Regions from separate parts of the Micromonospora zamorensis genome, predicted to be linked through region 2. Evidence: riboswitches for the same ligand, from Rfam matches in the RefSeq annotation. Region 2 holds a riboswitch; each other region holds the start of a gene.
The links. Region 2 has a riboswitch for cyclic di-AMP ahead of GA0070619_RS06360 (C39 family peptidase). Riboswitches for the same ligand answer to the same signal wherever they lie in the genome.

Region 1 (2,257 bases), 3.3 Mb from region 2:
TCACAGGCATCACACACTTTGGGGAACGGCCGGATCAGTAGACCGACAGGTGCACGTGGTTGGTGTGGTCGCTGGACGGGTCGCCACCCGCCCCGCTGTAGGACTTCCATCCGCTGCTGGGCAGCCAGATCTGCCTGTACCAGATCACGTACAGCACGGCGAGCCGGTCGGCGTTGCGGATGAAGTACGCGGCCAGGTTGTTGCCGTACGTCTTGTCGCCGCCGGTGGCGTCACCGCCGAAGCCGCCCGTCTGGGCCGCGAAGTCGCAGGCCCGGCCCTTCGGGTGTTCGCCGGAGCCGCTGGGGCGGTGGCAGGAGACGTACCGGGTGAAGCCGGCCGCCTTGGCCTGGTTGAGGGCGTGCAGGGTGCGCGGGGTGATGCAGCCGCTGGCCGGCGTGGGGTCGTTGACGCTGCACGTCTCCGACGGCCAGGAGCCGTCGGAGTTGCGCGGCGCGGCCTTCGCGTTGGCGGCGGAGGTGCCCCGGTTGGAGTCGGTGTCGGCGGCGGGCTGCGGCTTGGGGGTGGTGGCCACCGTCAGGGCCCGTTCGGCCTGCTCCTTGCGCTTGGCCATCACCGCGACCTGCTTGCGCTGCTCGTTGATCTCACCGTTCAGGGCGACCTGGGTGCGGTTGGCCTGGTCCTTGCTGCTGAGCAGGTCGCGCAGCACCCGGTCCTCGTTGGCGGCCACCGCGTCCAGTGCGGCTGCCCGGTCCATGAAGCCTTCCGGGCTGTCGCTGTTGAGCAGCGCCGACATCGCGCTGAGCCGGCCGGTGCGGTACGCGACGCCGGCGATCTCGCCGACCTTGCCGCTGCGTTGGTTGAGCTCGACCTCGATGGTCTTCAGTTGGGTGGTGAGCTGCTGCTGCCGCTGCACCGAGGCGTCCAGGGCGCGCTTCGCGTCCAGGTAGCCCTTGCTGGCCGCCTCGAGTTGGGCTCGCAGCGCGGGGGTGCCACCCTCCTCGTCGGAGTCGGGGGCGGCGGCCCGCAGGCCGGTCGGGGGAGCGGCCGAGGCGGTGCCGGCCGGGAGCGCGACGCCGAGGGCGAACATCGCGACGATCAGGGCCGCCAGTCGGGCGGCGGGTGGTCGTGCTGGTGCCACTGTGCATGTCCTTCCGTCAGCCGCCGACCGGGTTAGCTGACGGGTTCGGGACGGAAGATCCCTACCGCTGACGCGGATGCACCCCAGGTACGTGGTTCCCCGGTTCGCCCTCGCGGGCGATTAGGCGGCGACCACCACCGGCGCCGGGAGGGCGCCGCCTGGTGGAGGCCGGGACCGAGCCTACCGGTGCCGGTGGGGTGGTTGCAGCCAATGTGACGGACGGTGCGTGCGTCGTCACGAGAGCTGCTGTCACCACTCGATCGAGCCACACGCTCCGGAGGCGGCGCCCGGCTCGATCTGCAACGTCGCGTGCTCGATCCGGAAGTCGTCGTGCAGGGCCGTACGCGCGGCGGTGAGCACCGCGCCGACCTCCGCCCCGGGTGCCATGGTCAGGTGTGCGGAGGCCACGTCCATGCCGGAGGTGAGCGTCCAGACGTGCAGGTCGTGCACCTCGACCACACCGGGGACCGCGGCCAGTCGGTCGTGCACGGCGGTCACCTGGAGGTGCTCCGGGGCGGCCTGCACCAGGATGCGGACGGCGGCCCGTGCCAGCCGCCAGGTGCGCGGGAGGATGAACACGCCGATGGCGACGGCGACCAGCGGGTCGGCCCACCACCAGTCGGTGACGGTGATGAGCAGTGCGGCGCCGATCACGCCGACCGAGCCGAGCAGGTCGCCGAGCACCTCCAGGTAGGCACCCTGAAGGTTGATGCTCTCCCGGGCTCCGGTGCGGAGCAGGGCGAAGGCGGCGATGTTGGCGAGCAGGCCGAGCACGGCCACCGCGAGCATCGGGCCGGCGATGACCTCGTGCGGGTCGCCGAAGCGGCGGATCGCCTCGATCACCACGTAGATCGCGACGCCGGAGAGCAGGACGGCGTTGGCCAGCGCGGCGAGCACCTCGAGTCGGTAGAGCCCGAAGGTGCGCTGCGGGTCGCCGGTGGCCCGCCGGGTCGCGGTGATCGCGGCGAGCGCCATCCCGATGCCGAGCACGTCGGTGAACATGTGCCCGGCGTCGGAGAGCAGGGCGAGCGAGCCGGTGTGCAGGGCGGCCACCGCCTCGACCACCATCAGGGTGGCGAGCAGCCCGAATGCCGCCCAGAGGCGGCCCCGGTGCTGGTGTGCGGCATTGGCGACGGACCCGTGGTGGTGGTCATGACC
Region 2 (2,257 bases):
GGCGGCGGCGCACTGGCGGGGCGACCTGACCATGGCGCAGTTCGGCGACGTGTTCGGGCACCGGCACGGTTGGGATCCCCGGCGGCACCCGGTCGAGCAGGAGGTGCTGCTGAGCCGGGCGATCCGGGACGCGAGGCTGGCCGACTACCAGGCCGCAGCCACCCGGGAGCGGGCCGCCTGGCGGGACGCGGAACTGGCCGCCGAGTCGGCCCGCACTCTCGCCGAGGAGGCGTACGCGGCAGCGGCCCGGCTGCGGCCGAACCCGGTACCCGCCCGCCGGGCGGCTACCCGGGCGTTCCGTCCCGCCCTCGCGGCACGTTGGCGCCCGGCTCGCGCGGGTTGAGCCCGATCCGTTATGTGAGCCCGGTCATGTCAATGGCGAATCGGGCGTCGGGCACGATTGGCTCGATTCTTCCCGTGATTGTGGCCGCATAATTGGCGGCCTGTCCGGTTGTCGCCCGCAGGCGTCGCCGTAACCGGTTGTCCCATCGAGTCACATCATCGGCAATACGCGCAGAAATTGTCGCGCCGATTGGGGTTTACGCAGGTGAACCCGGCTTGGCAGGGTGAGAGCCGGCCAGTACTGTCGTCCTGTCCGGTGCGGTAACCGTTCGCAAGAGGCGACGCCGCGCCGACCCGCTCAATCGTGATCTACGAACCGGGGACCCATCAGTAAGTCCGGGGTGAATCCGCGAGCCACGGCCCGCGGTAGGGCGATCTTCCCGCCCGAATCCGTCAGCTAACCCGGTAGGCGGTGTCGGAAGGAGTTCCATCCTCGTGCAGCACCTTTCCACCCCTCGGTTGTTCCTTCGCCTCCACGGCGTAGCGGTGCCCCCGCTCATTCGTCCAGTGACGGTGAGCTGACCCCCCCGGGTCATCGCCTAACCGCCCGGCCACGCCGGGCGTTCCCCTGAGCGGTTCACCATCCGCGGACCATCGTCCGCGCGTTGGCGCCTGCCCGGATGCCGGTCCGGCCCCGGTGTGCCGCTCTCCCCCCGATCCGTGGAGGACCCCGTGAAGCACACCCTGAAGCGTCAGCTCCGTCGCCTCACCACCGAGCGCCCCTACCAGATCGTTGTCGCCTCCGCTGCGGCCCTCGCGATCGCCAGCACCACCGGCGCCCTGGTCACCAGCGCCGACGACGCCCCGGCCAGCCAGCACACCGTGACCACTGTCGCCGAGATGCGCAGCGACACCGCTGCCTCCCGCAGCGAGGCGCGCGACGCGTCCCCCTCGGCCAGCACCGCACCGACCACCGCCGCCCCCGCGCCGGCCACCAGTGCCGCGTCACCCGCGGCCAAGGCCAGCAGCAACCCGGATCTGACCCGTAAGCCGGAGCGGCCGAAGCCGCCGGCGACCAAGGTGCTCGACTACGACTACCAGGCGCAGAACACGTACTACAACTGCGGCCCGGCTGCCACCCGCAACGCTCTCAGCGCCGCCGGAATCGACCGCACCCAGAACGAGCTCGGCGCCGAGCTGGGCACCACCGAGATGGGCACCAACTCGGCCCTGGACACCACCCGGGTGCTCAACGCCGAGGTGAAGGGCTCCCCGTACCGGACCCGGATGTTCGCCGGCACGCCCAGCCCGGCCCAGATGGACCAGCTCCAGGCCGACGTCGTCAAGGCCATCACCGACGGCCGTGGCGTGGTCGCCAACGTCGTCGGCGACGCCACCGACACCAACGGCGGCTGGCACTCCTACGGCGGCGGGCACTACATCGCCGTGGTGGGTTACAAGGACAACGGCCGGACCGTGCGAATCGCCGACTCGGCCAACGCGGCCGACGCGTCGTACTGGATCACCACGATCGACCTGGCCAACTGGATCGCCAGCCGGGGCTACTCCGCCTGACCCAGGCACGTTGACCGCTTCGGGCGCCGTCCCCCACAAGGGGCCGGCGCCCGCGGCGTCTTCACCGAGCGGTCAGGCCTGCGCCGCATCGACCACCCTCGTACCTGGTCGCGAACCGTGGGAGACTGCGGCCGTGGTGGATGAATCAGGTGGCCGGGCAGGCCGTGGGCCGATCCTGTTGCTGCTGCACGGGATGGGGGCGACCGGGGACGTCTGGCTGCCCTCGGCCCCACTGCTGAAGCAGCACTGGCCCGGGCGGTGGCTGGCACCGGACCTTGCCGGTCACGGCTGGTCGGCCCCGCTGCCGTCGTACTCCTTTGATGGGTTCGCCGAGCGGATCGCCCACGGCCTGGTCGCCGACGACCGGATCGTCGTGCTCGGGCACTCGCTGGGCGGGGTG
Region 3 (2,257 bases), 1.7 Mb from region 2:
GCTCGGCGAGGAGGCCGGGCCCCTCGACCCGGCCGCGCCCGCCGCCGCCTGACGCGACGAGGGCCGCTCCGCGCGACGCGGAACGGCCCTCGGCGAGGGTTCAGCGGGTCAGAGCAGCGACATGTGGACGTGGTCGGTGTGGTTCGACGGCCCGCTGTACGAACTCCAGCCGGTCGCCGGGAACCAGATCTGCCGGTTCCAGATCACGTAGTAGATGCCCAGCCGGTCGGCGTTACGGATGAGGAAGGCGGCGACGTTGTTGCCGTACCTCCGGGTGTCATCGTTGTGCCACGGGGCGAAGCCGCTCTTCTGCAGCGACCAGTCGCAGGCACGGCCCTTCGGGTGCTCCCACGGCCCACCGGATCGGTAGCAGCCGACGAACCGGTTGTAGCCGGCCGCCTTGACCTCCTTGTACGCGTGCAGCGTGCGGGGCGTGACGCAACCGGACGTGGTCGGGTCATTCTCGCTGCACGACTGCGGCTTCCAGTCACCGTCGGCGGTGCGACCCGGCCCGATCTTGGCCACCTTCGAGGTGGCGTCCACCAGGCCGCCGGTGAAGCCCTTGCCGCCAACGAGGGAGAGCGCCTTGTCCGCCTCGCTCTTCCGCTTCGCCATCAGGGCGGTCTGCTTCTGCTGCTCGCGGACCTCCGCGTCGAGGGCCAGCTTGGCCTGCTCGGCGCGGGCCTTCGCCGTGTTGACCTCGGCGAGCTTCTTCTCATTGACCATGTTCATCTCGTCGAGCACCGCGGCGCGCTGGACGAAGGCGTCGGGAGCCTTGCTCTCCAGCAGCATCGCGAGCGCGCCGATCCGGCCGGTCCGGTACGACTGGGCGGCGATCAGCCCGACCTGTGGGGTCAACGCGTCCAGGTCGGCCTTTGCCCGGTCGACCTCCAGGGCCAGCTCCAACTGCCGCTTCTTGGATTTGTCCAGTTGGGACTTGGCGGCGGAGTAGTCGCGGTTGGCCTGCTCGATGACGTCGGTGAGCAGCTGCGGCTCGCCGTCCTCCTCGTGCCCGGACGGTGTGGGGGTCGTCGGGGCGGCGTGGGCCGGGAGGGGCCCGGCGAGCACGGTCAATGCGGCGATCACGGCCACCACGGGTGTCAACCAGCGGCGTAGGGGTGCCGTCACAATGTTCCCTTCCGTCGACCGCCGACCGGGTTAGCTGACGGGTTCGGGGCGGAAGTGGCCCCTACCGCTGACGCGGATTCACCCCACGTACCTGGGTCCCCGATTCGCCGGTTGGCGATTGGGCGGTGGCACCGCAGGCGCCGCTTCGCGCCTTCATCGGTAACCGGCAGCGAGGTTACCCGAGAGTCGGTCGTGTGAGCTACGCCTGGATGCCGACCAAAAGCGTCATTTCGCCATAGCGTTGAGTGACCAGTGACGTGGTTCTCAGGGTGGACGCCCGATCTGGTCACGCTGAGGAGTGTCACCATGCCGTATCCGTGCTCCTGTTCGGCTCCGGCCACCCGTCGGTGGCGGTGGATGGGGGTGGGGTCCGCGTCGGTTCCGGCTCGTCGGAGCGACCCGCTCGCGGTGAGATGAGTGCGGCCAGTGCCTCCGCCCGGTCCGGCTGAGGTCGCGGGGCGGAAGCGTCGGTGGACGGTGTGGCGTCCGTGCGCCCGGCTGCGGTCACCACTGCGGCCAGCCCGGTGGTCAGTGGCACGGCGGCGATCAGGCCGAGGGTGGCGACCGCGCTGCGGACGATCTCCTGCGCGAGGAACTCGCTGGTGAGGATCTGCCCGATCGGCCGTGCGTCGGCGGTGAGCAGGAGCAGCAGGGGCAGCGACGCGCCCGCGTACGCCAGCACGATGGTGTTGACAGTGGAGGCGATGTGCGCGCGGCCGACCCGGGTCGCGGCCCGGTAGAGCTGCAACCGGGTCAGGCCGGGGTTGGCGTGCGCCAGCTCGGTGACGGTGGCCGCCTGGGTGACCGTCACGTCGTCGAGCACCCCGAGCGAGCCGATGATGATCCCGGCGAGCAGCAGACCGTGCAGGTCCACGTCGCCCTGGAACATCGACAGCGTGGTGGCGTCCTCGCTGCCGAAGCCGGTGAGGTGGGTTGCCGCCGTGGCGATGGTGGCGAGCACGCCGGTCAGCACCAGGCTGCCCAGGGTGCCGAGCACCGCGACCGAGGTCTGTGCGGTGACCCCGTGCGTCAGGTAGAGCACCACGAACATGATCAGGGCTGCGCCGACCACCGCCACCAGCAGAGGTGACCTGCCGGCGCCGATGCCCGGCAGCACGAAGGTGAGCAG

Region 1: another riboswitch for cyclic di-AMP. It lies ahead of GA0070619_RS20575 (coiled-coil domain-containing protein); the one in region 2 lies ahead of GA0070619_RS06360 (C39 family peptidase).
Region 3: another riboswitch for cyclic di-AMP. It lies ahead of GA0070619_RS30885 (coiled-coil domain-containing protein); the one in region 2 lies ahead of GA0070619_RS06360 (C39 family peptidase).

What each region holds. Positions count from the first base shown of each region.
Region 1 is NZ_LT607755.1:4,690,377-4,692,633, reverse strand. Features, by position in the region: gene GA0070619_RS20575 (coiled-coil domain-containing protein) at 35-1,099, opposite strand; cyclic di-AMP (ydaO/yuaA leader) riboswitch at 1,105-1,236, opposite strand; gene GA0070619_RS20570 (cation diffusion facilitator family transporter) at 1,349-2,257, opposite strand, start outside.
Region 2 is NZ_LT607755.1:1,409,623-1,411,879, forward strand. Features, by position in the region: gene GA0070619_RS06355 (hypothetical protein) at 1-343, shown strand, start outside; cyclic di-AMP (ydaO/yuaA leader) riboswitch at 628-769, shown strand; gene GA0070619_RS06360 (C39 family peptidase) at 1,003-1,857, shown strand; gene GA0070619_RS06365 (alpha/beta fold hydrolase) at 1,991-2,257, shown strand, end outside.
Region 3 is NZ_LT607755.1:6,849,275-6,851,531, forward strand. Features, by position in the region: gene GA0070619_RS30880 (carbonic anhydrase) at 1-52, shown strand, start outside; gene GA0070619_RS30885 (coiled-coil domain-containing protein) at 109-1,128, opposite strand; cyclic di-AMP (ydaO/yuaA leader) riboswitch at 1,133-1,263, opposite strand; gene GA0070619_RS30890 (YibE/F family protein) at 1,430-2,257, opposite strand, start outside.